Regions from separate parts of the Aerococcus mictus genome, predicted to be linked through region 2. Evidence: predicted binding sites of a transcription regulator. Region 2 holds the regulator's gene; the other holds the start of a gene.

Region 1 (15,933 bases), 1.1 Mb from region 2:
CCATTGCCCATATGGTTAGGATTCTGTTAAGACTTGTTATTGCTTTCATTTTAACAAAAAATTATTATGCAAAGGAGATCCTTACTATGTCAAATCCATTATTAGAAGTTATCGGAACCAAATACCCTATTCTACAAGGTGCTATGGGGGGCGTGGCTTATCACCAATTGGTAGCCGCTGTTTCAGAAGCAGGTGGTTTAGGGATTATTGCTTCAGCGGGTATGGATAAAGAAACCCTCCATGAAGAAATTAGAAAAACTCGAGAACTAACTGATAAACCATTTGGGGTTAACTTGATGTTAATGTCACCAAATATTGCTGATATGATCGAGGTTATCGCCGAAGAAAAAGTTCCGGTCGTAACAACGGGTGCTGGGAATCCTAAGCCAGTGATCGAACCCTTGCACCAAGCAGGCTGCAAGGTAATTCCAGTAGTGGCGACAGCCAGACAAGCGGCTAAAATGGAAGCAGCTGGTGTCGATGCCGTGGTCTGTGAAGGAAACGAAGCCGGTGGACATATCGGGACAGTGGCAACTATGACCCTAACCCGCGCTGTTTCTAAAGCAGTTAAGATCCCTGTGGTGACTGCTGGTGGTGTGGCAGATGGTCACGGTTTAGCAGCTGCCTTTGCCTTAGGGGCCTCAGGAGCACAACTAGGTACGGTTCTCGTTGCCAGTGAAGAAGCTCCAATTGCTGACAGCTATAAGGAAGCTACTGTGTCAGCACAGGAAAATTCCACCTTTGAAATGGCTCGTGAAATTGGCTCTCCAATTCGTTTACTACAAACCAAAGGCTCTGACCACTTACAAGAAATTATCGATAATGGCGGTGGCCGCGAAGACTTTGAACCAGTCAGCTTAGAGCTCTTAGTTAAAGGAGCCAAAGGGGACACCGAAAATGGTACGGTAACCATTGGACAAATTGCTGGTGTAGTAGAAGAAGTTCGCCCAGTAAAAGAAATTCTTGACAGCATGGTTGAAGAAGCTGACCAAGTAATTTCATCACTAAGTATTCTTTAATAGCTTATGAAGTGATTAAAGCTGGAGTATTTTATTGCTCCAGCTTTTCTTTCCTATTTATTGATAGAAAGAGGAGATGGTATGAAAGGTAAATATCTTATTCTAACAATTATTATGGCCTTTACGGTAGCTGGGTCAGTCGGTTTAAATATTAATTCGATGGGTGTCTTTTTAGGGCCGGTTTCCAAAGATTTAAATGTCATGACGGGAACTTTTGCCATCCACGCCACCCTGATTAGTTTTGGAACAGCCTTTGCTGCCTTTGCTGTGCCAGGGGTCTTAAAACGTTTTTCTTTTAAGAAAGTCTTGATAGTGTCTGCTTTAGTGACGGCCTTGTCTACTATGGTCATGGGCTTTTCTAATGCCATGTGGCAATTCTATATTCTAGCCTTTACCCGTGGCGTTTTTGCTGCCTTTTACGGGATTGTTCCCTTACAATTATTGATTAATAATTGGTATAAAGCTAAGCACGGAACAGTTTCGAGTGTGGTTTTTGCATTTTCAGGCGTAGCTGGAGCGATTTTCGCCCCGATGCTAACCCAACTGATCCAAAGTATTGGCTGGCGACAAACCTATCTGGTTCAAGCACTTTTATTTGTTCTCTTAGCCTTACCAGCTATTATCTATCCTTTTGCTTTTGATCCTCGCGATGAAAATAAACTACCTTATGGCTACCAAGAAGAGGCAGCTGATGCGGATGAAACAGGAGACGATAGTGGGGAAGAAGCCTTCTCCTATACCCAACCGACCTTTGTCTTGTTAATTGTAGCTAGTTTATTGATCACGGCTTTAACCGGTTTAGCCCAACACTTCCCTGCCATTGGCGAAGAGTACGGTTACTTACCAACTATGGCGGCATTAATGGTATCTGCAGGAATGTTAGGGAATATTATTTTTAAAATCATTATTGGTTTTATTTCTGATGCCAAGGGAGCGATGGTGTCGGTCTACACTATGCTAGCAACCATGGTTCTCGGCCTTATTGTCATTATGACCTTTAGAGTGGCAGAAATCTCATTATTGGGAAGCTTCCTCTATGGGGCGGTCTATTCTATTTCAGCAGTAGGCTTGGCCTTGGTGACCAAGCATATTTTCTCATTAAAGTTATTTGATAAGGTCTATCCTTCAGTGAACTTTATTGCCAATGCCGGAGCGGCCGTGGCTGTTTCTATGTATGGTTACCTCTATGATTTCAGCGGCTCTTACCGCTTAGCGATTATTTTATCAATCATTTTAGCTGTCGTTTCCATTCTTTGCCTCTTTCTTGCTGATCGCATGAAGTCTGGCCAAAGCAAGGCATAAAGGAAAAGTTAATGCTAGTTCTTGACAGCTAGAGTAAAGAGCAAGTCTTTATTAGAAATTAAAAATTTTTCACGTGAGCTGGCTGAAGAGCCAGCTCTTTTTGCGTGATCGGGCTGAGAGCTAATAATGATTTGTATGAAATTTTTCTAATAATAATATATATTGGATAAATTTTACAATAAAATTCAAAACGATGTATGAATTTTCTGGCAATTAAAAAAGAATGTGTTATTATTAATGAAAGCGATTACATTTGTGCTTGGAAGGAGTGATTTTCTTGGCAGATTATGATTTATTAGTCATTGGTTCAGGCCCGGGAGGCTATATTGCTGCGGAAGAAGCAGCTAAGTCAGGTCTGAAAACGGCTGTCGTTGATAAAGGTCCGGTAGGGGGGACTTGTTTAAATTCAGGTTGTATTCCCATTCAAAGCTATGTTCAAAATGGCCGCTGGGCCTTACAAAGTAAGCAACTGGCCCAATATGGATTAGCTCAAGTCAGTGATGACATTGATTTTAAAGTCTTAAAAGCGCGGAAAGATCAAGTCGTCCAGCAAAACCAGCAAGGAATCTTGCAAATTTTTAAAAGCAATGAGATTGATTTTATTGAAGGTGAAGCTGTCTTTGTTAAAGACAAGACCTTTAAGGTCAATGATCAGACCCTTAGTGCCAAGAACGTTTTATTGGCAACCGGTAGTCGGGTTTTAGAACCAACAATTCCGGGAATTGAAAAGGTAGATTATTTGACCCATGAGAACTTTTTCCATATGGAAGACTTACCTGAGCACCTAGTGATTGTTGGAGCCAGTGAGCATGGGGTAGAATTTGCCTTTGCTATGGCTGCTTTGGGTGTGAAGGTAAGTCTGATCGAGGAAAAGGAAACCATTATTCCAAACCAAGTCAAAGAGGTCCAAGACTATGTCAAAAAGCTATTCAAAAAACTTTCTGTAGAAGTGATTGAAGGTGTAACCATTGACCATCTTAGTCCTGACCAGGTCCATCTGAGTGATGGTCAAAAGATTGACTTTGACCAGCTTCTCTTAATGCTTAGCCGGCGTCCAGATTTGACCATGGTAAAGGCTATGGGACTTGAATTGGATAAAAAAGGCACTTATTTAGCAGTTGATGAAAGCTATCAAAGCAGCTCTCCTGGAATTTATGGTGTTGGTGATTTGATCGGTGGCTGGCCCTTTGCCCATGCTGCTAGCCATGAAGGCATTAAGGCTGTCAAGGCGATTTTAGGTCAGGCTGAATACCCACTTGACTTTAATGCTGTGCCTCGTAAGATGGCGGTCGATGTTGACGTGGAAAGCTTTGGCTTACATGAAGATCAAGCTAAAGAGGCCGGCTATGATGTGATTAGTCATCAGATTCCTTTCATGATGAATGGGGCAGCTGCTGCTCTCGAGGAGAGTGAGGGATTTGTCAATATTATTAGTGAAAGACAGTATGGGCAGATCTTAGGAGGTTTGGTAGTTGGTCATGGTGCCAGTGAAATCATGCATATTCTCTTAGCAGTCTATCAATGTGAAGGCACTATTGATGAACTTGCCCAAATGGTCTTTGCTCACCCTACCTTATCGGAAACTATTGGAGATGTCGCTAAAGCATTGGTAAGAAAATATTAATGAGTTAAACAGAAACAATAGGAGGAATTCATTATGGTGAAAACACAAGAACAACAAGAGCAAAGAAAAAGCTCCGGGCAAGCCCAGTTTAAAGAACGGATGGCAACCGATATTAAAACAGCTTCTGATGTTGAAGTCAAAGCCATGAGTCCGGATAAGGCAAAAGCGATCTATAAGACAATGAACGAAATTCGGGACTTTGAAGATACTGTTCACCGCTTCTTTGCCCAAGGAGAAATTCCTGGTTTTGTTCACTTATATGCTGGCGAAGAAGCTATTGCTAGTGGCGTTTGTGCTCACTTAACTGATGATGATTATATTACCTCTACTCACCGTGGTCATGGACACTGTGTGGCTAAGGGAGGCGACCTTAAGGGCATGATGGCCGAGATTTTTGGTAAAGAGACCGGCCTCGGTAAAGGTAAGGGAGGCTCCATGCATATTGCTGACCTCGATAAGAGAATCCTAGGGGCTAATGGTATGGTTGGTGGCGGTTTCGGGCTAGCGGTCGGAGCAGCTATGCGTAATAAATACCTCAAAACTGACTCAGTAGCTGTTTGTTTCTTCGGAGACGGAGCTTCCAACGAAGGCCTGTTCCATGAGTGCTTAAATATGGCAAGTATTTGGCAATTACCAGTTATTTTCGTTAATGAAAATAACTTCTTTGCGGAATCGACTCCACAATGGTATTCATCCGGTTCGGAAACCATCGCTGAACGGGCGGCAGCTTACAATATGCCAGGTGTCCGTGTCGATGGGAAAGATTTGATGGCTGTTTATGAAGCAGCTGGTGAGGCAATTGACCGGGCTCGTCAGGGTGGAGGACCAACGTTAATTGAATGTGTGGCCTACCGTAACTATGGTCACTTCGAGGGTGACGAACAAAAATATAAAGCCCTCTCAGGTCCAGAAAAAGAATGGGCAGACCGTGACGCTATTCAAGTCTTTAAAGACTATGCCATTGAACACGGTTTAGCCAGTCAAGAAGAATTAGAAGAAATTGAAGCCCAAGCCAAACAAGATGTTGAAGACGCAGTGGAATATGCTAAAGAGAGTCCAATTCCTGCTGCTGAAAACCTATTAACCGATGTTTTCGCTGACTAATCTGAGGATTTAGCTGAGAGAGGAGACTTTAATATGAGTAGAGAAATTGCCTTTATGACCGCAATTAATGAAGCTTTAGACCAAGCCATGGAAAAAGACGACCGCGTTGTCCTCTTAGGAGAGGATATTGCGGGTGGTCGTGAAGTTGACCATTTAGCTGAAGAAAATGAGGATGCCTGGGGTGGCGTTATGGGGGTAACCAAGGGTTTAGGACCTAAGTACGGTCTAGATCGTGTCATTGATACCCCCTTATCAGAAATGGGGTATATGGCTGCAGCAGTGGGGATGGCTGTCACTGGTTTACGTCCAGTCCCTGAATTAATGTTTAACGACTTTATTGGTTTCTGTTTAGACTCTTTACTGGGTCAAGGTTCAAAAATGCGTTATATGTTTGGTGGTAAGGCTCAGATTCCTATGGTAGTTAGGACCATGCATGGTGCTGGAGCGAGTGCGGCAGCCCAACACTCGGGTTCTTATTATGGAATTTTTGGTTCGATTCCAGGGATTAAAGTGGTTGTTCCTGCGACTCCTTATGATGCCAAGGGCTTACTCCTTTCATCGATTGAAGACAATAATATTGTTGTCTTTTCTGAAGACAAGACCATCTACGGTCAAAAGGGCGAAGTTCCAGAAGAATACTATACTATTCCAATTGGTAAGGCTAATGTATATCGCCAAGGGGATGACTTAACCATTGTGACTATTGGTAAAATGCTCTTTGTCGCTGAAGAAGTTGCTGAACGTTTGTCCAAGGACGGTATTTCTGTAGAAGTCATTGATTTAAGAACAGTTGCCCCTTGGGACCAAGAAACTGTGATTGAATCGGTCAAGAAAACCGGACGTCTAATTGTTATTGATGAATCCAACCCTCACAATAACACAGCAACCGATATTGCCTCAGTGGTGAGTGACAAGGCCTTCGATTACCTTGATGGACCAATTAAGTGTATCTGTGCACCTAATGTGCCCGTACCATTTGCGGTGAACTTGGAACAATTATACTTACCCGATGCGGATAAGGTCATTGAAGAAGCTGCTGAACTTATTGACGACTTAAGAGCATAAGGAGGCGGAAATATATGGCGACAGAAGTAGTAATGCCAACATTAGGACTCACCATGACAGAAGGGACCATCGAACAATGGTATGTTAAAGAAGGCGATGAAGTTTCTTCAGGTGATGTCCTAGCAACGATTAGTTCAGAAAAATTATCTGGAGATGTTGAAGCACCAGAAGCAGGAACTGTGATTAAAATTCTAGCTGATGAAGGTGACACCCTAAAATGTAAGGCCGCTATGGCTTATATTGGGGAAGCTGGTGAAGAAGTAGAAGTTGAAGATACAGAAGAAGCAGCTAGTGAAACTGAAGCAGAATCCAGTTCCAGTAAAAAAGATAGTCCAAAAGAAGTCAACAAGGATAAAACGGATACCAAAGCACGCCAAGGAGCCGTTAAGGGCGACCGCATCTTTATCACTCCTGTAGCCCGTAAATTAGCTGAAGAAAAAGGGTATAATATAGAGGATATTCCGGGAACAGGTGGTAATGGCCGGATTACCCGCCGTGATGTTGAACGCTATCAACCTGAAGCTAAGCCTAGCCAAGCAGTAACTAGTCAAGCTGGTGAAGGTTTACCAGGGATGCGGAAGACGATTGCTAAACGGATGGTACAAAGCTTACAAACCACAGCCCAGCTGTCCTTACATCGCAAGGCAGACGTGACTCAATTAAGCAAGCTACGTCAAGAAATTAAATCGAAAGCCAATGATGGTGCAGCATTAGGCTGGACCACCTTAATCACCCGAGCAGCTGTGAAGGCTTTAGAAGAAACGCCAGAAATGAATAGCTGGTATCAGGATGGACACTGGGAACAACATGAAGCGGTTCACATTGGCATGGCAACGGCAGTTGCTGATGGCTTAGTGGTTCCTGTCATTAGAGATGCTCAAGGCCTCAGTCTAAGTAAATTAGGCGAAAAAATTAACGAAGTCACTAGCCAAGCTAAGGCTGGCCAACTACCAGCAGATCTCTATTCCGGTTCTACCTTTTCTATCACTAATATGGGAGGACGAGGAATTGAATACTTCACCCCGGTAATCAACCCACCAGAAGCTGGTATTCTGGGTCTGGGAGCCATTCAAAAGGAATTAGCCTTTGATGATAACGGTGAAGTCGTTGAGTTAAGTAAATTCCCATTAAGTTTAACCTTTGACCATCAATTATTGGATGGAGATCCAGCTGGTGCTTTCTTAGACCTAATTGTTTCTTATCTAGAAAATCCTTATAGCTTATTGCTATAAGAAGCATAATGAGTATAAGTTGAACAGAGATAGCAGGAGAGTGTGACAAAAGTCAAAAGAGCCCTGAACCACTGGAACAAACTATGGAAGATAGGCGCAAGCCTATCGTACATAGTTCGTGAAGTGGACGTCAGGGCTGACTTTTGGAACATGTTTTGATTAGATAGTTCGTATTTTGAAATGAGTCTGAGACTTTTGTCCCAGACTCTTCTTATTATTTATAGGCAAGTAAAGGAGGGAAAAAATGGTTAATAGTAAAAAACGCTTGGCCGAAAATATAGAAGCGGCCTTAAAACAAGCAGAAAATTTGGCCATTGAGAAAAAACATAAAAATATTGCCATTGCCCATGTCTTTAACTATTTAATTGAAGATCAAAATGGTTTTATCTATCGTTTCTTAAAGTCTTTAAATGTACCAATGAAGGCAATGCAGGCGGAAATTAATCGCGAGTTGTCACGTATAGGTAGCAACTATGGCAAGAATCTTAACTACGGTCAGCAATTTTCTAAACAACTCGGTGACCTGCTTCAAGGGGCAGAAGACTACCAAGAAAAGCGACAAGCTAACGAAATCGCTAGTCAAGACCTCTTAATGGCCCTATTTGATCAGAAAAACAATGAACTGACCCATTGGTTAAATAATTATGTTAACCGTGCGAGTGCCCATAAAAAATTAGCCGATTATCAGGAGAAGCGGATGGTTGACAAAGATGATGTGAGTTTATCCTTTCCGGCCTTATCCAAGTATGCCAGAAATTTAAATGCCAGCTATCGAGCGGGTGAAATGGATCCCATTATTGGCCGAGAAAAAGAACTGGCTGATATGGTGCTCATCCTATCGCGGCGGTCAAAGAATAACCCCCTCCTCATTGGGGAAGCTGGCGTAGGTAAAACTGCCTTAGTCGAAGGCTTAGTCCAGCATATTGAGAAAGATAAGCTTCCTTCAAGTTTAAAGGACACTATTGTTATGGCTTTAGACATTGGAGCCCTGATAGCAGGAGCAAAGTATCGTGGTGATTTTGAGGAACGCTTAAAAGCAGTACTCGATGAAGTGAGAAGCTCACAAGGAAAAATCATTCTCTTTATTGATGAAATTCATACGATTGTGGGGGCCGGAAAGACAGAAGGTGCTATGGACGCTGGTAACTTACTCAAGCCTATGTTAGCTCGAGGTGAAATTCACTGTATTGGGGCGACCACCCACCAAGAGTACCACCAATACTTTGAAAAGGACCGTGCCCTTGACCGTCGTTTCCAACGAATACTTATTGACCAACCGACTTTAGTGGAGAGTCAGGCGATTCTTAAAGGATTACAGGCCCAACATGAAAGCTATCACCACGTTTTTATAGAAGATCAAGCCATCGAAGCCAGTGTGGCCTTAAGTGATCGCTACATGACTGATCGTTACTTACCAGATAAGGCCATCGATGTCTTAGATATTGCTTGTGCGGAAGTAAGTATGGCTCTAAAAAAAGTGCCTGATAGCTTATTAGCTGCCAGAGAAGAGCGCTATCATATGGAGCTAACTTTAGCCAATGCGCAAACCGCTTCAGACGGGCAAGCTGATGAAAAAGATAAACTTCAACAGGCTCTTTCTAGCGCCCAAAATGAGGAAGCTAGTCTAGAAAAGCAATGGCAGGTAGAAAAAAATTTGCTGAAAGACTGGCAAGATTACCGGCAAAATTTATTACAAGCCCGCTTAGACTTGGCTCAAGCCCAAAAAGACTTTAATAGCCAGGCAGTCAAAATTTTACAAGAGGAAAGCATTCCTCAGCATGAAGATAAAATAAGGCAAGTTCAGGCAGACTATCAGGCCATTCTAGATGGTAGTGATGGCCCCTTATTAGATCCCTGGGTAAGGAAGAATGATGTGGCCAAAGTAATTGCCAGACAAACTGGCATCCCTGTGGCCCAAGTGGCTGAACATGAACGGGAAAAATTAATGCATTTAGCTAGCCGATTACACCAACGTATTGTTGGTCAAGATCCAGCTGTTCAAGCCGTTAGTCAGGCGGTTATACGGTCTCGTGCCGATGTCCAAGATCCTAACCGACCTATTGGGTCTTTCTTATTCCTTGGGCCTACTGGGGTTGGGAAGACGGAATTAGCTAAAGCCTTAGCTGACCAGTTATTTAATGATGAAGAAAAAATTATCCGTTTAGACATGAGTGAATATATGGAAAAGCACAGTGTTGCACGCTTAGTTGGGGCGCCTCCTGGATATGTTGGTTACGAAGAAGGGGGACAATTGACGGAAGCAGTTCGTAGACAACCCTATGCGGTTATTCTTTTAGATGAAATTGAAAAGGCCCACCGGGATGTCTTTAACCTCTTATTACAAATTCTAGATGATGGCCGGCTAACAGATAACCAGGGTCAAGTGATTGATTTCAAAAATACTATTTTGATTATGACCAGTAATTTAGGTTCGGATATTCTGCTTGCGGATATGCTTCAACATAAAAACAGTGAGATATCGCTTGAAGCTCGTCAAGCAGTAACGAAGAAACTCCAAGAACATTTCCGACCTGAATTTTTAAACCGGATTGATGATACGATTCTCTTCTCTGCCCTATCTAAAGAAGATATGGAGGCAATTGTTGAAAAACTTCTAGACCAGTTGAAAGTTCGCTTAAGTCAGCAAGATATTTTCCTAACTTATCAAGAGGACTTAAAGGATTGCTTAGCTGACTCTGCTTATGAACCTGAATTTGGAGCGCGGCCTTTAAAACGCTTCATTCGCAAACATTTGGAAACACCTTTAGCTGAGCGCATAATTAGTGGACAAATAAAAGCACAGGACCAAGTCAATCTCTCCTATGATACAGATAGCGAGCAAGTAATTTTTAAAGTCAAAGATAATTAAAAGTAAGGAGCTGTGATGTTGATAACACAGCTCCTTTTTGTCATCTTGGAAAGAAATTCATCTAAAATTATTTGACTAATTTTGACTAAATGTATTGATCAATACTGACCAATATGCTATAATAGTCAATGTAAAGGTTAAAAGATACCTTTAAAATGAATGAATCAAAGGAGCGAAGAGAATGAATAATATGGAAATGACAAGAAGTTTACAAGAAGCTCTTGCAAATGCGCAACAAATTGCGATGACAAGACATCATCAAGAAATCTCGATTCCGCATCTCTTCAAAGCATTAGTACAACCTGGACAATTTGCTTATAATTTTTATCATCAAATGAATATTCCAATGGACGAATTCGATAAGGAACTTGACCGTGAACTGGATAATATTGCTGTAGTGAATGGCAGCAATGTGCAATACGGTCAAAGTATTTCGCGTTCCCTAGCAGAATTATTGCAAACCGCCCAAGAAGAGGCCCAAGGATTCCAAGATGAATACTTGTCTACTGAAATTCTATTACTAAGTATTTTAAAATTGAACTATCTCGACCTCACTAAATGGTTAAAAACTTATACCAATTATGACCAAGTGAAGGATAAGATCAAAGACTTGAGAAAGGGTGATCGCGTGACCTCACAAAACGCTGAAGAAAATTATAATTCCCTAGAAAAATATGGGAGCGACTTAACCGCGATTGCTAGAGAAGGTAAAATGGATCCCATTATTGGCCGCGATGATGAAATTCGTGATGTTATTCGGATTCTTTCTAGAAAGACCAAGAATAACCCTGTCCTCATTGGGGAACCGGGTGTTGGTAAGACCGCAATTGTAGAAGGCTTGGCTCAAAGAATCGTCAAAGGTGACGTGCCAAGTAACCTGCGTGATAAGACCATCTTTTCCCTCGATATGGGGTCCTTATTAGCCGGAGCCAAGTACCGGGGTGAATTTGAAGAACGTCTAAAAGCGGTGCTTAATGAAATTAAGAAGTCAGACGGAGAAATTATCCTCTTTATTGATGAAATCCACACCATTGTTGGTGCGGGTAAGGCAGAAGGGGCTATGGATGCTGGTAACCTCTTAAAACCAATGTTAGCCCGTGGTGAACTACACTGCATTGGAGCGACTACCCTAGATGAATACCGGGAATACATGGAAACCGATAAGGCTTTAGAGCGTCGTTTTCAAAAGGTTCTCGTTAATGAGCCGACTGTCGAAGATACCATCTCCATCTTACGTGGTTTGAGAGAAAGCTTTGAAAACCACCACCACGTTAAAATCCATGACCAAGCTTTAGTTACCGCAGCTGAATTATCTGACCGCTACATTACTGACCGTTACCTTCCTGATAAGGCCATTGACCTAGTCGATGAGGCCAGCGCCGAGATTCGTGTAGAAATGAATTCCATGCCAACGGAACTCGACCAACAACGGCGCCGTCAATTGCAATTAGAAATTGAAGAAGAAGCCCTAAAAGAGGAAGATGATCCGGCTTCTAAGGAACGTTTAGAAGAATTGCAAAAAGAACTGGCTGAAGTCCGTGAAAAGACTAACCAACTGACCTTGGAATGGGAAGATGAAAAAGCCTCCCTCAGTCATATCCAAGATAAACGTCAAGAAATTGACGATGCTAAACGGCAATTAGAAATTGCTCAAAATAATTATGATTTAGAAAAAGCTGCCCAATTGCAACATGGGACCCTACCTAAGTTGGCTAAAGAATTAGAAGATATGGAAGAAAAATACGAAGCTGAAGCCAGCGGTAAACCGAGCCTGGTCCAAGAATCGGTAACCGAGGACCAAATTGAAGAAGTGGTGTCTCGCCAAACCGGCATCCCAGTGACTAAGTTAGCCCAAAATGAACGGGAAAAATTACTTGACCTCGCTGACCGCCTCCATGTACGGGTGATCGGTCAAGACCAAGCCGTTAACAGCGTAACGGATACGGTTCTTCGTTCCCGGGCAGGCATCCAAGACCCTAACCGTCCTCTTGGTTCCTTCCTCTTCTTAGGACCAACCGGGGTAGGTAAAACGGAATTAGCTAAGGCTTTAGCGGAACAAGTCTTTGACTCTGAAGATAACATGATCCGTATCGATATGAGTGAATACATGGAGAAAGCCAATGTGTCGCGTTTAGTTGGGGCTTCACCTGGCTACATCGGTTATGAAGAAGGGGGACAATTAACTGAAGCAGTCCGCCGTCATCCCTATTCCGTTGTTCTCCTGGATGAAATTGAAAAGGCCCATAGTGATGTTTATAACATTCTCCTCCAAATCCTTGACGATGGTCGTTTGACAGATGGTCAAGGTCGGACCGTGGACTTTAAGAATACCATCATTATCATGACCAGTAACATCGGGTCTGACTTACTCTTAGAAGACGCTAAAGATGGGAATACTTCAGAAATATCTACCGAGGCTCGAGACAAGGTCAAAGAACGTCTCTATAGCTATTTCAAACCTGAATTTCTTAACCGGATTGACGATATTATTCTCTTTACACCATTGTCACAAGACAATATGCATGGGATTGTTGCCAAGATGCTCTCAGGCCTCAATAAACGTCTCAAAGACCAACACATTCAATTGCACTTTAGTGATAATTTAATTGATTGGATTGCTGAGACGGCCTATGAACCAGAATTTGGTGCGCGTCCACTCCGTCGCTTTATCACTAATGAAGTGGAAACGCCACTGGCTCGTGCTATTATCGGCGGAGATGTCGCCGCAGGCCAAGAGGTTGAAGTGGACTATGATAAGGACCAAGACCGGGCCAGCTTTGAAAAAATCAACGAAGCCTAAGCGAATGAATAGCGATTAATAGAAGAAAATAATGACATAAAGGCTGTGACCAGAGTCGCAGCCTTTTTTATTAACTACTAACTGTTAAGATTTTCTAGTCAAGACAATTTCCTTTTTCACTGGCCTAGTCCTAGTTAAATGCTGAAATCTTTGCTAAAATAGTCTTGTTCATTATTTTTTTCTTAGCTAGAAAGGTGTAGGAAATGCCAGCACTTACTTATGAATTAATCAAAACGGAAAAGCACACGGGTGCTCGCTTAGGGCGGGTGACCACGCCGCATGGGTCATTTGAAACACCTATTTTCATGCCAGTCGGAACCCTAGCCACAGTCAAGGGACTGTCACCTGAAGAGTTGAAGGGCTTGGGAGCAGAAATCATTCTTTCCAATACCTACCATTTGTGGTTACGTCCGGGAGATGATATCGTTAAAGAAGCTGGCGGTCTACACCAATTTATGAATTGGGACCGTCCTATCTTGACTGATTCTGGCGGTTTCCAGGTCTTCTCGCTAACTAAGATCCGCCGCCTGGAAGAGGAAGGAGTCTATTTTAGAAGCCACCTGAACGGGCACCGGCTTTTCTTAAGTCCTGAAAAAGCGATTTCCATTGAAAATAACTTAGGGGCAGACATTATTATGAGTTTGGACGAATGTCCGCCATTTGATGCTTCTTATGATTATATGAAGAATAGTATTAATCGTACGACCCGCTGGGCTGAGCGGGGCTTAGCGGCCCACCAGCGTCCGGAAGACCAAGCCCTGTTTGGAATTATCCAAGGAGGCGGCTATAAGGACTTAAGACTCCAGCATGCCCAGGATTTAATTAATCTCGATTTCCCGGGTTACTCTATTGGTGGCCTATCAGTAGGTGAATCTAAGGACGAAATGTACGCAGTCCTTGACTACCTGACACCAGTTATGCCTAGTCATAAACCCCGTTACCTGATGGGGGTAGGCAGTCCAGATGCTCTGATTGAAGGAGCCATTCGCGGGATAGATATGTTTGACTGTGTCCTTGCGACCCGGATTGCCCGTAATGGGACCTGCATGACTAGTCGGGGCCGCTTAGTGGTAAAGAACGCCACCTTTAAACGTGATTTTAGGCCCTTAGATGAAGCATGTTCCTGTTATACCTGTCAAAATTATAGTCGGGCCTATATCAGACACTTGATCCACACTAATGAGATCCTAGGGGCGCGGTTGACCAGTATTCATAACTTGCACTTCTTGACCGATCTCATGGCCAATGTTCGTCAAGCCATTCGCGATGATAACTTGCTTGACTTCAAGGAAGACTTCTTTGAACGCTATGGCCTTAATGAGAAAAATCCTAAGAATTTTTAGTATAATTGTGTTAATAAATAGATGGAGGTTATAAATTATGGTAAGTATTTTATTATATATTGTGATTATTGGTGCGATGATGTATTTCTTAATGATTCGTCCTGCCAAGAAGCAACAAGAGCAAAAGCAACAAATGATGGATAGCCTAACTGTTGGCGACGAAGTGGTGATGGTTTCAGGTTTACACGGGGTAGTCTCTGAAATTGATGAAACTAATAATACGGTAACCATTGACGTTGAAGGTGTTTTATTAGTTTTTGAACGTATGAGTGTGGCTCAAATCAAAGGCCATCAAACGGGGACTGGTCAAACTCCAACTGAGGAAGAAGACATTCAAGCGGACAGTAATGATGAAACTGTTGATGTGGTGACTACCGATGAAGATACGATCCTAATCAAGGATGAGGATGAGCAATAATTGTGAAGAAGACGAACAATAGCTTATCCAAATGGCAAAGTTTATTAATTCAGCCGCTTTGTCAAAAGAAGGCGCGTGAGTTTAAACGAGCGGGTTATCCAAAAATCAGTCGCTATGATGTCGAAAAATATTTTACTGACTTTGCTTGGAAACACCAATTGCCAGCTTCTTACCGGGAACGTAAGCAAGCCATTAAGCAACTGTCGATTAATCAATATTTTGATTACTTGCAATTGGAGGCAACGGTCTATGATGTTCCTTCATTAGACCACATCGATATCCAAAGTCTATTGTGATGCTTAAACAGGTTGGGTGAGAGCTCAGCCTTTTTATTTTGGCTTGCAAAAGCGCCATCATGAAAGCAGGGGCCGAATTTATGCTATGATAATTTTATTAAGGAGACGAGGAGGTGACTTATGCGTCGTATTGGTGTTTTAGAATTTAGGGAGCCTAAAATCGATCCTTCAAGAAAAATTCTTCACGTGGATATGGATGCCTTCTATGCTTCAATTGAACAACGTGACCATCCCCATCTCCGGGGTAAACCGGTCATTATAGCCCAGCATCCTAAAGAAAACAGTGGCAAGGGTGTAGTGGCAACGGCGAGCTATGAAGCGCGAAAATTCGGCGTGCATTCTGCCATGAGTGCTAGTGAAGCCTACCGCCTATGCCCCCAAGCTTACTTTGTTAAGGGCAATAAGGACTATTACCGCAAAGTCGGTGAAGAGGTCCGTGATGTCTTCCGTGAATATACTGATATTATTGAACCTCTCTCAATCGACGAGGCTTTTCTGGATGTGACTAACAACCACTACCAACTCCTCTATGCCATGGACGTGGCTGAACGGATTCAAAAGGATATCTATCATAAACTGGGCCTTACCTGTAGTATTGGGGTATCCTATAATAAATTTATCGCCAAATTAGCCTCTGATTTTCATAAACCTCATGGCATGACCATTATTACTCCAAAACGGGCGCTTGCCTTTTTAGAAGAGCTTCCCATTGAAAAGTTTTACGGTATTGGTAAGCGCACCAGTGAAAAAATGCATGAGTTAAATATTTATAAGGGAAAAGATCTCAAGCAATTGTCCCAAGAGGATTGTATTAATTATTTCGGTAAGGCGGGTATTGTCCTATATGAGCGGGTTAGGGGA
Region 2 (15,933 bases):
AGGGTATTGAGGCGAGTGACAATATCTCTTGTCTCCATACTATCATTCCTTATTACATATTCTGATAGACCATTAAACTCAAAACCTATTTTATCATAATTCTATTTTTTTCGATGGCAGAGACTGAAGTTTTTTATGGCTTTTTAAAGGCAGGAAAAAATCAAGCCACTCGTATTCTCATTTGGGCTTTTTTCCAGTAGACTAAGGATAAAATCAGCAAGAAGGAGCAAGTATGTTAGACCTTAATGCCACTTACCATTGGATCAGTCATTATGAGGATAATGAACTCTACCAAATCTTTGCCAATCAAGCGGCCCGCCATGTCCCGCTCAGTAACTTCATGGCCCTCGATTTTAACCCAGGTCTGGACGAGTGGTTGATCCTCGAGGAACAATATATGGATTATGCCAGTGAATTTGACCTGCCAGAAATCAATATCCACTTGCCTATGAACCAAGGGGTTGATGATGAGCTCTATGCCTATCTCTCTGAAGCTGGCTACCAGTTGGCCATCACTGAGCTGGTTAGTCTCGAGAACTACCAATACCCCAATAAGAAAAGACAGTCCGCTCAACTTGAGCTCGAAGAAATCAACTCCGACAGCCTCCCCGCCTTTCTAGCCTTCCAGGCCTACTATGACAAGGACTATGGCTTGGCCTACCAAGAGGAAATGCAGGGCTACTACCAAGAAGCCTTCTATAAGGACAACATTCACCAGGTTGCCGTCTTTGACCAAGGACAAATCATCGCCGCTATGCAAGTGATCCTTTCCCGCCACTACCTAGAGATTGACCATCTAACTGTAAGAGAGGACTTTCAGAAAAGAGAAATTGGCCGCTGGCTGGTGGAATGGGCCTATGACCAGGCTCAGCAGGACGACAAGACGCTGATCTTAGTCTGTGACGCGGATAGTCCCGCCCGACAATTCTATGACCACTTAGGTTTTATGGGTTTGGGATTTGAATTAGCCTTCTCCCGAAAGATAGATCAGGACTTTAAAGAGCAATTTTACTATCAAGACTAGCTTATTAAAAAAGTGCTTCTGGCAAATCTTCTAACTTGCCAGAAGCACTTTTCTTTAGCTTATAGGTATTTTTTCTCTAAGTTCCAGGCTTCTAGGACAAAGTATTCCAAACTGGCCTGGGGGCTGACATTTTGCTTGATCATTTTTTGCGCCTTGGTCACTAATTTTAGCAGGTCAAGGAATAAGCCTTCTGGGTAGGCCTGGTATTTGGCCTGGCGATTGGTCTTCAGATCGGGGCGGACGAGAACCTGGTCTAGGGTCTCCTGGTCCCTTTGACTCTTAATTAAGAGACAATCCCTGAGTAAAAGGGTCAAGAGCTGTAACAAAAGCTGGTTATCCTGGCGGCTGCGGGAGAGCTTCATCCAATCAGTCGCCACCATGGTAAAGGCGCGCCCGTCTCTAGCCACAATGAGCTGGAGCCACTGATCGAGGCGCTGGCACTGGTCATGGAAGACCTGGTTGTCATTTAGAGCCAAGGCACTATCCAAGTCTGTCGTCAACCAAGCAATGATTTGGGCCTGGGCTTTGCCAATCCCATGATCAACAAAGAGGCGGACGGCTTGGTCAACCGCTAGGGAGGGGAAGTGGATCACCTGACAGCGGGATTGGACAGTTGGTAAGATCGCCTCCCGATTATTGGTCAAGAGGAAGATGTAGACATCTTGGTGAGGTTCTTCCAGAAATTTCAACAAGGAATTGGCCGCTTGGACCGTCATGGTTTCAGCTGCCTCAATTACAAAGACCTTGACCCTACCTTCTAAACCGGTTAGGGATAGGTTGTGCTTGAGCTCACGGATTTGGTCAATTTTAATACTGTTCGCATCCTTAGTCAGCCATTCCACATCACTATGGTCACCCCGGATCACCCGCTGGCAATGGTCACACTGACCACAGGGCTTGTCTTCTTGACTGCAAAATAAAGCCGCTGCCAAAAAAATGGCCATGTCGGCTTGGCCAGAACCCGCATTCCCCTCAAATAAATAGGCATGGGCTAGACGGCCATTCTGGATGACTTGGCGCATCAACTGGGCCAGTTGGCTTTGTTTTTCTTCAATGGCAAAGGCTTGCGTCATTAGGGCTGTCCTTTCTACTAGGAAAAAAATTTGGGAAAACGTTGGCGAATCAACTCATAAGCGGTCGCTTGCATGACCTCAGCGGGTTGGCTAGCATCAATGGGAACAATCCGGTCCGGGCTTTCTTTCAAGAGATCTTGGTAGCCCTGGACGACCCGGCGGTGAAAAGCGATGGATTCTTGGTCCAAGCGGTTGATTTCATTAGTCCGGCCGGCTTCAATCCGAGCAATGCCCTCCTCAGCGGAAATATCACAGTAGAGGGTTAAATCGGGCAGTAAGCCATCGATCGCAAATTCATTGATCAACTTAACAGCCTGGCCACCCAGTTGACGGCCATAACCTTGGTAGGCAATGGAACTATCCACATAGCGGTCACAGAGGACCATGTTTCCAGCGGCTAGGGCAGGACGGATCTTTTGGGCCAGATGCTGGGCACGACTCGCCGCATAGAGTAAGGCCTCTGACCGGGCATCGAGTTCGATATTAGCTGGAGAGAGAATGATGTCACGAATTTCTTCAGCGATCCGATCTCCCCCCGGCTCCCTAGAAAAAATTGGAGCCTGTTTTAAATCTTGGTCCAAACGTGCCTTGAGACCCTTGATTAGGGTAGTCTTTCCTGATCCATCCGGTCCTTCAAAGCTGATAAATACACCTGGCATCCTAATCCTCCTTTTAGAGTTCTTGACGGCCATCAAGGGCCCGCATTAGGGTCATCTCATCTGCATATTCAATGTCACTACCCACCGATAGACCATAAGCAATCCGACTGACCTTGATTTGGGCGGGCTTGATTAACCGGGCCAGATAGGTAGCCGTCGCCTCCCCTTCAGCGGTCGCATTAGTAGCAATAATTACTTCTTGAATCTGGGTATCCTGCAAGCGTTGCAAGAGTGAGCGGATATTTAAGTCATCCGGTCCGGTCCCATCCATAGGTGAGAGGACGCCATGAAGAACATGATACTTACCGTGGTAGTTTTGCATTCTTTCCATGGCCATCACGTCACGGGCCTCTTCAACCACCATCAGCACCGACCCCTCCCGGTCATTATCCCGGCAAATTAAACACGGGTCTTCCTGGGTCACATTACCGCAGACCGAACAGGTAGTCATTTCCTGCTTGACCCGGTTCAAGGCCTCAGCAAAGTCATTCACATCGGCCTGGTCCATATCCAAGACAAAAAAAGCTAAACGAGCCGCTGTTTTGGCTCCAATCCCGGGTAATTTCTTGAAGCTATCGATCAAGCGCGCGATCGGTTCGGGATATTGCATGCTTTCAACTCCTTCTATATAAAAAAGTGGGAAAATCTTCAGACTGATTGCGTCTGAGCTCCCCCACTCCCTAAAGCAAGTTCCTAGAAGCCGGGAAAGCCTTTAGAAAGGTTTCCCATATTCGATTCTTGAGCACTATCCACCTTACTTAAACCGTCATTGACTGCCGCAATCAGGAGATCACTGAGCATGTCAGGGTCTTCAGGATCAATCACGGCTGGATCCATTTCAATAGCCTTAACCCGGCGGTCGCCCCCTACCTTGGCTTTAATCATGCCTGAAGGTTCTTTGCCTTCAAAGACTTGTTTTTCCAAGTCCTTTTGGGATTCTTCTAATTTTGCTTGCATCTTTTTAGCTTCTTTGAGCATTTTTTGCATGTTCATCATATTGTTTGCCATTTGATTTCCTCTTTCCTTCTTTGATTAATCATTGCTGAGGGTAACATTGTCATTATCCGCCCCAAAGAGATCAGCCATGGTTTGGGTGAGCGGATCTTGGGCTTGCTGGTCTTCCTGTGATAGCCAAGCAGAAGACGAGTCTCCTTGTGGCTGTGGCCGATCAGCTTCCTGGTCCACAGGAGCTTCACTTTCTTGAGAAGCGACTGGACTTGCCGGACTATCGGCTTGGCTGGCATCACTATTTTCTTTTTCGGCTTGGGACTGGATCAGTTCATCCTTACGGCCTTCATGGTAGGCCTTGACATAGCGTCCCCGAGCCTCCTGCCATTGCTCACTTGTCATCACCAGCATCCGGCCGGGATGGTTGATTTGATTTTGTAAGTGGGTAGCGACGGTCTCTTGTAATTCTTTATCCTCAAAAACCCTTTGGCAGAAAATCTCATAGTCAAAACTCAAGACAAAGGCCTCAGGACTGGCAGCGACCGGCTCCGTTTGATGGAGGAGGGCCTGTTGAACGGTAGGAAGAGATTCGACCACCTGAGACCAAACACTGCTGACCTGGTTGAGGTCAGTTTTTGTGGCCTGGCTCAGAGTCTTATAGATAGCTGAATAGGCCGGCTTAAATTGCCCTTGGACCTTTTTCGGTCGCTTGTCACTTGCCGGCTTAGCTTCCTCTTTAGCAGGGGATGAGCTTGCCGGGGAAGGGCCTTGCCCCCCTTTTACTTGGGCGATTGCTTGCTTTAAGGCTTGGACTTCTTGCTTTAACTGGGCCAATTGCTGAGATTCCCCATCACTCGGAGTCTGCATAGCTGCTCTAGAAGGACTGCTATCCCCTGCAGGCAAGTCGGCCAATTTAATGGTAGCCACTTCTAAATAAATATCGCCTTGGATGGCAAAGCGGATATCTTCTTGGACCGAGCGAAATTCCTTCATCATTTGGTAAATCAAATCGCGGTCTAAGTTCTTGGCCAAGTCATAAAAAGACTGGTCGTAGTTTTTCATCAGTTCCGTATCTTTAGCCCCTTGACTTTGCTTAGCTAACAAGAGGTCACGGGTAAAAAGCAGCATCTCTTCGACAAAACGGCTAGCTTCCCGGCCGGCTTGAAGGATCTGCCTTAGAACGGCCAAGGCTTGGTCAGTATCGCCTTGTCCTAGAGCTTCAACGTAAGCAATTTTTTGCTCATCACTTAAAATCCCCGTCACTTGCCGGGTCATGGCCGTGGTAATCTCGCCTTGGGAGAAAGAAATCACCTGGTCCAACAAACTCAAGGCATCCCGCATGCCCCCATTGGCATCTTGGGCAATTAATTCCAAGGCCTCAGCTTCATAAGTCACCCCTTCTTGGTCTAGGATATAGGCCATCCGGTCCTTAATCGCTTGGTTAGACAGCCGCTTAAAGTCAAAACGTTGGGTCCGAGAAATCACCGTCGCCGGAATTTTATGGGCTTCAGTTGTCGCTAAGATAAAGATCACCCGGCTGGGTGGCTCTTCTAAGGTTTTTAACAGGGCATTAAAGGCCCCGGTTGAGAGCATGTGGACTTCATCGATAATGTAGACCTTGTAGTTCGCTTCGGTAGGGGCGTAGCGGACCTTGTCACGGATATCACGGATTTCCTCCACCCCATTGTTAGAGGCCGCATCAATTTCAATTACATCCGCCAAGCGGCCTTCGGTAATGGCCTGACAGAGGTGGCATTGATTGCAGGGTTCTCCATCATTTTGATTGGGACAGTTAATCGCCTTAGCAAAAATTTTAGCGGCACTGGTCTTCCCTGTTCCCCGCGGTCCATTAAACAAATAGGCATGGCTGGTCTTATCTTGATTGATGGCGTTCTTCAAGGTTCTTGAAACCGCTTCTTGGCCGACAATATCAGCAAAGGTTTGCGGCCGCCACTTCCGATATAAAGCTTGATAACTCATCATGGCCTCCCTTCCTTCATTCTCAACCATTATAACCAAATCCCCCCTAGATATCCACGGATGAGATAAAATAGTTCTCGGTCAGATAAGTCGTCAAAGCCAGTTTTTTAGGCAAGCTTTTAGGGATTAGGGGCAAATTCTTAGTCATTTTTTTGAAAATAAAAAAGTTGGAACTTCTGTCCCAACCTTGAATAAGTGCATAACGTACAACACAAGACAAGCAATGCTTATAGCTGCTTCCTTCCGGATCTGACTCGGTTCACATCCTTGCCTTTGTCGTACGGTCTTTCGACAAAGTATATATTAGCATGTTTTCGACTAACTTGTCAAACCCTAAGACCTGGGTTTACGGGAAGCGGCTTTGCGACGCTTACGCAGGTCCTTGAAAAAGCTTTTAAGGAGTTGACTGCATTCCTCTCCCCTTAGACCACTGACTAAGTCGACTTGGTGGTTGAGCCTGGGGTCTTGGACCAAATTCATCAAGGATCCACAGGTTCCCGCCTTGGGATCACTGGCCCCAAAGTAGAGGCAGCGAATCCGGCTCAGGACAATGGCCCCACTGCACATGCTACAAGGCTCTAAAGTGACATAGAGGTCAACATCATTCAAGCGCCAATTATTTAAGTAGCGGTTGGCCTGACGGATGGCCTGCATTTCGGCATGGTCTGTCGCATCTTGACTCTGCTCCCGCAAGTTATATCCTCGTCCAATCACCTGGCCCTGGTAGACAGCTACTGCTCCAATCGGCACCTCATCGATGGCCTGGGCCTTTTTGGCTTGGTCAATGGCCGCCTGCATAAAATCGTCTGCCCGCTCATCCATGGCTCATCCCCCTTTCTCTTTCCTTTCTCTTGATTATAAGCAATATTGACTTATCCGTGCAAGTAGGAGTGTTTATCCAAGAAAAAAGCCCTTGACGGCAATGGTCAAGAGCTAGGTATCGATTATTTAGCGCCTAGTAATTGTTCTTTGGTATGAACCAGGCTGGTTAAGAATTGGTTGTAAGGGGTTGGTACATTGAGTTTCTTACCCTTTTGAGCCACGGCTCCATTAATATAGTCGATTTCAGTCAGGCGCTTATTGGTGATCAAATCTTGGTACATGGATGGGAAGTGGCCACCAATGGTTTCGCGGTTGAAGCATTCACCCACGTGTTCAATCATTTCATCCAGGTCCATTTCCACACCTTCTGCATTCGCCACGTCAACCACTTCTTTGACTAATTGATTAATGAGGTCGTGGGAAGCTTGGGCGTCTCCCAAATCAGCCATATTACATTCTAAAATCGTACAGAGGCCATTCATGGTTGCATTAACGCAAACCTTCTTGTAGATCAGGTAGAAAATTTCTTTTTCATAAACCCCATTCAGACCCGCTTCATCGAGTAAAGCTACGATGTCTTTAGCAGCAGCTGCCGCCTCTTCGCTCTTACCCAGGTTAAGGAGGTTAACATAGCCATTACCGAATAATTTCGGACGACCAGGGCCTTCTAAACCAGCGGTCCACATGGTGTTTCCTAAGACAATTTGTTCATCATCAAAATATTTACGGAGGATATCATCATAGCCAATCCCGTTCATCAGACATAAAACCTTAGTTTGGTCTGTTACAATGGAGCGAGTTGCTTGGATAGCATCCTCCAATTGCATGGCCTTGGTAAAGACAATCAGTAAGTCTGCCTTCAAGTCCGGATCAAAGTCATCAATTGGATAAATATCAATGTCCACTTGGACCTCTTCTCCGTTATAGTTGGCACGGATACCGTGTTCACGAATGGCTTCAATATTTTTATCCCACCCGTCGAGTAAGGTAACATCTTTGCCGGCTTTTTTTAACATTAACCCAAAACGGGAACCCATACCACCGGCACCTAATATAACAATTTTCATCGTTTTTCCTCCTTCACTGTTTGTCAAATACAATGTGTTAAAAATTACTTTTATCTATTGTAGCATGGATCGAGCCATTTAGAAAAAGCTTTTATTAATATTAAAAATTATTTATTAAATACTCATTAAGAGTAAAATTAACGCCCCTAACAAAAAAGCGGGATGACCGCGTCATCACCGCTTTAAGTAAAGGATTCGCTTTTTAGCTCTTTAAGGCTCTAACTGGTGAGCGTTTAGGCAAAACGTTCTACCCATTCAGGTAAATCCAATTGATCAACTTGTTTTGCTAGACGTTTTCCTTGCTTTTGAGCCTTGTTAGAAACATCGTCCCAAGCCTTGCTTAGGGTTTGATTTTGGTCTTCTTCATACATTGCTAGGGCAACAACAGCTGTAATCGCAGCAGCAGTTCCTAAACCAATTAACACTAATTTTGTTGTCTTGTCCATAGTAACCCTCCTCTTTTTTAGCTTGTCTTTATCATACACTAAAAGCGATATAAAGTCTTCTTTGGACTATCCTAGGGACAGACTTTCCTCCACTTTGTCCAGGTCAGCCTGGCTTTCACTGCCGTCACCATGTTTAGTACGGATGTAGAAAGTACCTTGGCGGCTGCCGACTTGAAGGCTGTCTCCAGCTTGGACCTTCCCTTCAATCAAGAGGTCACTCAGAGCATCTTCAATTTGCCGTTGGATGAGGCGGCGAACTGGCCGCGCGCCCATTTCTGGGTCATAACCGTCCTTAGCCAATCGCTTAATAGCCCCATTGGTAAAGCGCAAGGTCAAGCCTTGTTCTTCCACTTGTTGGCAAATTTGATCGGTAAATTTGCGGACAATATCCTTCAAGTTGTCTTGACTTAGGGCGTGGAAGACAATCACTTCATCCACCCGGTTAAGGAACTCCGGTCTAAAGGTCTTCTTCAAGGCTTCCAAGATCCGCTTTTTCATGGTTTGATAGTCTTTTTGTTGGTTATCTTGACCAAAGCCGACCAGTTTTTCATCCCGTAATTCAGTGGCCCCAATATTGGAGGTCATGATGACCACCGTATTTCTAAAGTCCACCATCCGACCCTTACTATCGGTAATATAACCGTCATCAAGGACTTGGAGTAAGAGGTCAAAGACATCAGGATGGGCCTTTTCAATTTCATCGAAGAGGACAATGGAATAAGGATGTTGACGGATCTTCTCAGTCAGTTGCCCCCCTTCTTCATAGCCAATATAACCTGGTGCTGAACCGATCATCCGGCTGGAAGAATATTTCTCCATGTATTCGGACATATCTAGACGAACCAGGGCCTCTTCCGAACCAAAAAGGGTTTCGGCTAAGGTCTTGGCTAATTCGGTTTTTCCGACTCCAGTTGGGCCAAGGAACATAAAGGAACCGATGGGACGGTTTCTTTGTCCCAAACCACTGCGTGAGCGTTTAATAGCCCGGGCCACTGCATTGACCGCTTCGTCTTGGCCCTTGACCCGGTCATGGAGGCGGTCTTCTAAGTGGATCAAGCGTTCGTTATCACTTTGACTCAGTTCTTGAACAGGGATGCCGGTCCAAGCATGGATCAAGTTTTGCACGTCTTGACTGGTCAAACTCAAGTCGTAGCTGTCTTGATTGTCCTGGTCGCCTTGGTCTGCTTCCAAGCGACTAAGTTCTCTGACTAAGTTCGCTTGTTGGGCATGGACCGCGGCTGCCTTTTGAAAGGCCTGGTTACGGACATGGTATTCTTTTTCTTGGTTAAGTCGCTTCAATTCCTGTTCGATTTGGTATTTCTTCCGGCGACCACTATTGGCTACTGGATTATCCAGCCGCTTGGTAGCCGCCGCTTCATCCATAACATCAATGGCCTTGTCAGGAAGGAAGCGGTCTGACAGATAACGGGAGCTTAAACGCACACAAGTGGTAACGCTCTCATCGGGGATGGCCACTTGGTGGTGTTTTTCATAGGCGGGCCGGATCCCTTTCAAGATTTCTTCCGTCTCCGCTAGGCTAGGTTCTTCAACTAAAATCTTAGCAAAACGTCTTTCCAAGGCGGCATCTTTTTCGATGTATTTTTGGTATTCGTTGAGGGTAGTAGCCCCGATCAATTGGACTTGTCCCCGACTGAGAGCAGGTTTTAGGAGGTTTGAGGCGTCAATAGCCCCTTCAGCTCCCCCAGCCCCTATAATGGTATGGATTTCATCGATAAAGAGAATAATATTGCCTTGGTCTTCAATTTCTTCAATTAGATGCTTCATGCGGTCTTCAAATTCACCGCGGTACTTGGTCCCAGCAACTAAAGAGCCGATATCTAAGACCATGAGTCGTTTATCCAGCATGTTTTCTGGGACTTGCTGTTGGCTCATTTGGATGGCTAAGGCTTCGACAATGGCGGTCTTACCAACCCCAGGTTCACCAACCAGGACCGGGTTATTCTTGGTTCGGCGGCTTAAGACCTGCATGAGCCGCCGCATTTCTTGCTGGCGACCGATCACTGGGTCCAGCTTGCCGTCCTTAGCGGCTTGGGTCAGGTCCTTAGCAATACTATCCAAGGTCGGGGTCTTGCTTTTGCTTTGCTTACCCAGCGGCTTTTTAGTCCGGTTTCTGACTGGTTCTTTTTGTCCCAGCATCTGATAGACATCACTACGCAAACGATTAACATCTATATCGAGATTTTTCAGCAGGCGGTTGGCCAGGGTTTCCTCATTGATGAGGGCGAGTAATAAGTGCTCGGTACCAATTAAGGAAGCCTGCATAGACTTGGCCAAGTCTTTGGCTTGGTTCAAGACGTCTTGCATGCGTGGGGAAAACTGCACATAGTCTTCCTGACTCTTGGCTGAATCGCTGGTCCCATAGCCGGTCACAAATTCAATCTCTTCGCGAAGACTCTCATAACTTGGCAAGTAGTCGCTTAAAACGGCATGAGCAACACCTTCACTTTCGCGGTATAAGCCCAAAAGCATATGCTCGCTACCAATGGCTGGATGACGGAAGTATTCAGCTTCTTCTTTGGCAAATCCAATCGCGGTCTTGGCTTTTTCAGTATAGATGTCTTTCATAGTTGTCTCCTTTTCTAATTACCGGAGTAATTAGTGATATTTCAAATGTTCTAGCATGTTCCTAAGTATCACTGCGCGGACACGGTCCGGGGATTTGAAATTAGACATGACTTGCTTGTCAATGGCTGAGTGCATGATGGCCGCCTCGCTCTCGTTGAGCAGTTCATTCTTCATCAAATTGGTGAGAATCGATACAGCATCGCGCAAGGAAATGTCGTTCCCTACTAGGCTAATCATATTATCAATATAGTCCGCATCGTCGATAATATTCAATTTCATAATTCTGATATAGCCGCCACCACCCCGCTTACTTTCGACTTGATAGCCTTGCTTGGGGGTAAAACGCGTATTAATCACATAATTAATCTGTGAAGGCACGCACTCAAAGCGGTCAGCAATTTCACTCCGTCTGATTTCGACCCGTTCAGTATCTTGAAGCACTTCTTTGAGATAGGCTTCAATAATATCTGACATATTCCGGTTGCTCATGTCCTCACCTCCTTCACTAATTATTGACTAACTTTGACTAATATACTTTAATAATAAGCAAAAAAAGGGATGAGGTCAACTATTTAATTCACTAATAGCGACCTCATCAGGCTTTGACCTAGTTATGCTGGCTACTTTCTCTTTGGATAAAGTGGTCAGGATCGTAAACGGTATCTATGGTTATATGATTTATATTATATTTCGCCACCAAGGAGCGGATTTTTTGCTTGAGGTCTTCTTGTTCATCTGCGGTTAAACGACAAGTCAGGACGGTGACACTGGCCATATGTTGTTCTCCATCGGTTGACCAGATATGTAAGTGGGACAAACCATCGATATCATCGTCTAAGGCTAAGATTTGTTGACCAATGACTTGGGGGTCAATGCCTTCAGGAACCGCTTGGAGGAAAATCTTAGAAATATTCAGGAAACGTGGGAAACTTTGACTGATAATCCAAGCCGCAGTCAGAATCGACAAGAGCGGGTCAAGGAAATACCAATTGGTAAAGCGTAAGACCACTGAAAGAATCAGGATGGCTACCCAGCCGAGGACATCTTCTAGGAGGTGGAGGTTGAGTAATTGTTCATTGGCTGACTGACCCTTATGCATCATCCAAGAGCAATAACCATTAACCACCACCGCGAAAACAGCTACCCAGAACATTCCCGTCACATGAACCGGTTCAGGATTAAAGAGCTTAGGAATCGAAGTGATTAAAATAAAGGCCGATCCGAATAATAGAAAGACTGCCGTAATCAGCCCCCCTAATAGAGAAAAGCGGCGGTAGCCATAAGAATAGCGGTTATCAGCCTCACGGTCAGAAATCTTTTCGAAGAACCAGGCAATGGCAATAGCTAGAACGTCACCCGAGTCGTGGACCGCATCAGATAGGATAGCCGCACTGTTTAAGGTCCAACCAAAGAAGGCCTCAAAGACGGTGAAGAAGGCATTTAAGATGAGAACGATGCGCATCTTCTTGGCCGTTTCCTGGGTATTTTTAAAGCGAAGTTGTTTGGCCTTATCTAATTCCAACTCTGCTGGATCAAGAGCGACCAGGGAGAACTGTTCAAAGGCTAAAAAGCGACGTAGGTAAAGTAATTCTTCCTGGCGGTGCAAACGGACAATATCCTTGTCCAATTCAATCGCAAAGCCCTTGTCCTGGTTAAGGTCTTGGATTTGCTTTGCCAACCAATCATATTGGCTTTGGCTTTCGATACCGACAATCCTGTAAAGTGTTTCCATGTTTTCACTCTCCTTATAATACCCTATCATATCATCATTTTCTTCCAGCACAAATAATAACTACGCTTGTAGTCCCAATATTTTAAGTAAATTTAATTAATCGTTAAATAAAGTAGCTCCCCTAACACTAAAGCCTGCAAAGTGAAAATCTTCCCCAAATAAAAAAGACCCTGCCCCAAGTACGGAACAAGGTCAAGGCTCTAGCGCAAGACAAAGCGCTTAGGACCGATAAACTTCAACAAGAGATAACCTAAAATAATATAGGCAATAATAAAGAGGTAGATCCCTAAAATCACCCGCGGCCCAATGGATTCGGCATTCATATAGAGTAAGTAGGGAATAAAAATACTCAAGCCCCGAATCAAATTATAGAGGGGACTCTTGCTTTCCAAGTTAGCGGTAAAGGGTTGGAGCCAGTAATATAAGTAGAGGTAATGGACGGTAAAGAAGACCATCACCACTACTTGACTAAGAAGTAAAATTCCCAGGGGCAGTAAGCGTTGCCCGCCTAACTGGAAGTAGACCAGGCTGGACCCTAACATTAAAACCAGCAAGGTGGGTAAATTATAGCGGAAGCAGCGCTTAAAGCGAATGACCATAGCCTCAGCCAGGAGATCGGGATTGCGGTAATAGTTATTATGCATCAAGTAGCGGTCCATATTGAAAAAGCAAAAGCGGGTAAAGGATTCCCCAATATTCAAGAAGAGGCAGGCATAGATCACCATCACCACCAAGTAGGTCTGGTAGGCCTCTTCCAAGTCGGCCTGGTTAATCCCTAGGTCACCCTGGAAGAAAAATTGGTAAATAAAGATGCCTCCACTGATTATGGCAAAGAGGCCGAGGACAATCAGAAAGATAATCCGGCGTTGCTTGTTCAAGCGGTGGCCCAATCGGTCAAAGAAGATAGCATTGATATAAGTTATCCCCTTTAAGTGGTCATAGTGGTCGGAAGTCGCAGGGACTTTGATATCTTCTGCTTCCACCTTGACATTAGCGGACTGGGCATTAGTTACGGCCTGGTTAATGTTTCGAATGCTGTTATGGTTGATGCTTGACCGAGCCAGGGCCTGGTACTTGTCCGATTTGGCTAGCCAATGAGCCCCGATCCCTGCCATGACCACTCCAGCGACCGCCGTAAGGGGATGGAAAAGCCAGTTAATCGGTAAGTGGAAGGCCGCAGCTTCTTCCATCAGCGACAAGCCCACAAAGAGTCCCCCAGAAACAAAAATCATAGCAATCATCACGATCGTAAAGGGCCGGTTAGGAACCTGGTGTTTGGGATTGACTAGCTTCAGGTAGAGGGCTTGGGCTAAGAGTCGTAAGCCGAGAAAAAAGAGGGTCATATTCATCCCACTAAAAAGGGAGAGACCCATGGCTTTTAGCGTGATCGTCGCGGCTATCCCGTAGAAAATCACAAAGTTCAAGCCTTCCATAAAGGTCATATTCAAGTAATAGCATTTGGGATTCATCTTTAAGTAATAGATACAGAGCCGGTCAAAGGTTTGGTTGGGGTCAATTAACTTGACCCAAAAGGTCGCTAAGACTAAAGAAAAACAAAAGATCGCCAGCAAACGGACAGTATTTTCCTGCCCGGGATTGCCAATAAAACCGAGGAGAAAAATAGCGCCAAAATAAAAGCTCTTGCCAAAGATTTGCTTGAAAACTTCCCCCACTGTGCCCAACCAAGTGGTCAGACTCTTGACATGTTTGGCCTCAAACCAACGATTGGGAATATGCTTACCGATCAGGGGAAGGCGTTGGAGATAGTAGAGGAAGACATTAAATGACCGGGTGGCTTTGAGCCGTTGTAAGAATTGATAGTTAGTCATGGCCCTCATCCTCCACGCTCAAGGCTTCAATGAGGGACTGGTCAAAGTCCTCATCTTCCAGAGCGCTCTCAAAGTGTCGCAACTGGCCTTGGTGTAAAAGCACAATATCATCACAAATATCCTTGGCCAGTTGGATCATATGGGTGGACATGATCATAATATGGTCCTTACCTAGGTCAAGGAGCAGGCGCTTAATTTCTAAACTGGATATCACATCAATAGCGGTTAAGGGCTCGTCGAGGAGGATAATTTTAGGTTTGGAAATCAAAAGGCAAAGAATGGCCAACTTACTCTTCATCCCACTGGAGTAACCCTTGATAATCCGGTGGCGGTCCTCCTGACCAAATCCCAAGCGGTCCAAGTAATCATCGACGGAATAAGCATCCTTGGGGGCATGGATATCCATGTAGAATTTAATATATTCATAGCCCGTGAGAAAGTCCGGTAAATAATTTTCTGCAAAGACCATGCCGATGTCTTCCGGCTCAATGGCTCTTTCTTGACCATTCTCAACTAATTGAGCCTGGCCGCCATCACTTTCTAAGTCCCCATAGAGGATGCGAAAGAGGGTGGTCTTCCCTGACCCGTTCCGGCCTAAGAGTCCATAAATATGGCCAGCTTCAAAAGTATAAGTTGCCCCTTTAAGGACTTCTTGATCTTGAAAGCTCTTTTCGATATTTTCTAAGCGCAATTCCATGCTGGTCGCCTCCATTTGTCTATTCAGCTCCAGGGCTGTCTGCACTGCAAGTATAACAAAGAATGAAAGCGCCTTAAAGTCAAAAAGAGTGCGACAGGCGCGTCAGAAGGCAAGACCACTGGAAGAAAAAGGCGTAAGAATTCTCAGAGAGAATTTGTCGTCATTTTCTGAAGTGGACGCTTGCCTTGCGCTTGGAGCACGTTTGGCGAGAGTGCGACAAAAAGTGAAACGCTGGAAGAAATATGCGGTAATCCTTGAAAAGGATTGCCAAATATTTCTGAAGCGGAGTTCACTTTTGTCAGCGAGCAGGTTTGGTAAGGATGTGAGGAAGGACCACCTTGGGAAAAAAACGGCCCACGCACTCTCCACTTAAAACACATTTTTTGTAAAAAAAGCGATAGGCCCAGCATTTTGCCTATCGCTTCTATTATTTATTAATTATCATTTGTTTCCGCCTTATTTTCTTTAGGAGTAAAGAAATAACGGCCGATTTCTTCATGGTCGATATCCAATAATTCGCAAGACTTATAAATTTGTGATTGACTAAAAGACAAACCACCATTTAATTTCATGGACATAGTCGGCTCTGACAATTCCATTGCCTTGGAAAAATTCTTCACCGAACCATAAATCTCAATAATCCTGCCACGTAATTTTCGATAGTCGAATTCCATAAACACACTCCAATCCACATTCACTTGTTAAAACTCATTCAATGACTTTAAGGGATAAGGATCATCGGCAGAAGTTATCCAAAATTCCTGCCAATTATTATGTGGACTTATCCCAAGATTTTCTTAAGCCTCGCGTATTAAGTCTGATAAAGTGCTCTGTCTCAAGCATTCTTAAAGCCTAAGCATCAAAAGCTTGGCTTTAAGCCAAAGTTTGTTTGCTTTTATCAGCTGGTCCACTAATGAGTCCAAGAACCAATATCCCTAAGTCAACCGGGCTTAATTCGCAGTCATTTTTAATAAATGAGTGCCCACTCACTTACTATACACTATTCTGTCTAAAAATCTATTAAAAGCCCTTCTAAATTAAGTTAAATTTAACAAATTTATTTTTTTCTT

Evidence for each region. The regulator CtsR, encoded in region 2, represses protease genes until heat stress. The targets are predictions, from matches to a motif close to TTGGTCAAAAAAGGTCAAANA.
Region 1: a site for CtsR is predicted at 10,284-10,304, ahead of clpB (ATP-dependent chaperone ClpB). Genes of this name have one in related genera too.

The regions. Positions count from the first base shown of each region.
Region 1 is NZ_CP132985.1:616,445-632,377, forward strand. Features, by position in the region: gene DBT49_RS02915 (NAD(P)H-dependent flavin oxidoreductase) at 87-1,019, shown strand; gene DBT49_RS02920 (MFS transporter) at 1,101-2,321, shown strand; gene DBT49_RS02925 (dihydrolipoyl dehydrogenase family protein) at 2,599-3,945, shown strand; gene DBT49_RS02930 (thiamine pyrophosphate-dependent dehydrogenase E1 component subunit alpha) at 4,045-5,049, shown strand; gene DBT49_RS02935 (alpha-ketoacid dehydrogenase subunit beta) at 5,083-6,114, shown strand; gene DBT49_RS02940 (dihydrolipoamide acetyltransferase family protein) at 6,129-7,346, shown strand; gene DBT49_RS02945 (ATP-dependent Clp protease ATP-binding subunit) at 7,591-10,215, shown strand; gene clpB (ATP-dependent chaperone ClpB) at 10,397-13,015, shown strand; gene tgt (tRNA guanosine(34) transglycosylase Tgt) at 13,219-14,358, shown strand; gene yajC (preprotein translocase subunit YajC) at 14,396-14,776, shown strand; gene DBT49_RS02965 (post-transcriptional regulator) at 14,779-15,072, shown strand; gene dinB (DNA polymerase IV) at 15,193-15,933, shown strand, end outside.
Region 2 is NZ_CP132985.1:1,764,188-1,780,120, forward strand. Features, by position in the region: gene DBT49_RS08120 (DNA replication initiation control protein YabA) at 1-38, opposite strand, end outside; gene DBT49_RS08125 (GNAT family N-acetyltransferase) at 233-1,024, shown strand; gene holB (DNA polymerase III subunit delta') at 1,084-2,097, opposite strand; gene tmk (dTMP kinase) at 2,115-2,756, opposite strand; gene recR (recombination mediator RecR) at 2,770-3,366, opposite strand; gene DBT49_RS08145 (YbaB/EbfC family nucleoid-associated protein) at 3,450-3,764, opposite strand; gene dnaX (DNA polymerase III subunit gamma/tau) at 3,789-5,714, opposite strand; RNA gene ffs (signal recognition particle sRNA small type) at 5,883-5,969, opposite strand; gene tadA (tRNA adenosine(34) deaminase TadA) at 6,018-6,506, opposite strand; gene DBT49_RS08165 (2-dehydropantoate 2-reductase) at 6,629-7,573, opposite strand; gene DBT49_RS08170 (hypothetical protein) at 7,807-8,019, opposite strand; gene DBT49_RS08175 (ATP-dependent Clp protease ATP-binding subunit) at 8,086-10,605, opposite strand; gene DBT49_RS08180 (CtsR family transcriptional regulator) at 10,636-11,094, opposite strand; gene DBT49_RS08185 (cation diffusion facilitator family transporter) at 11,213-12,337, opposite strand; gene DBT49_RS08190 (hypothetical protein) at 12,538-14,166, opposite strand; gene DBT49_RS08195 (ABC transporter ATP-binding protein) at 14,159-14,863, opposite strand; gene DBT49_RS08200 (DUF739 family protein) at 15,298-15,537, opposite strand.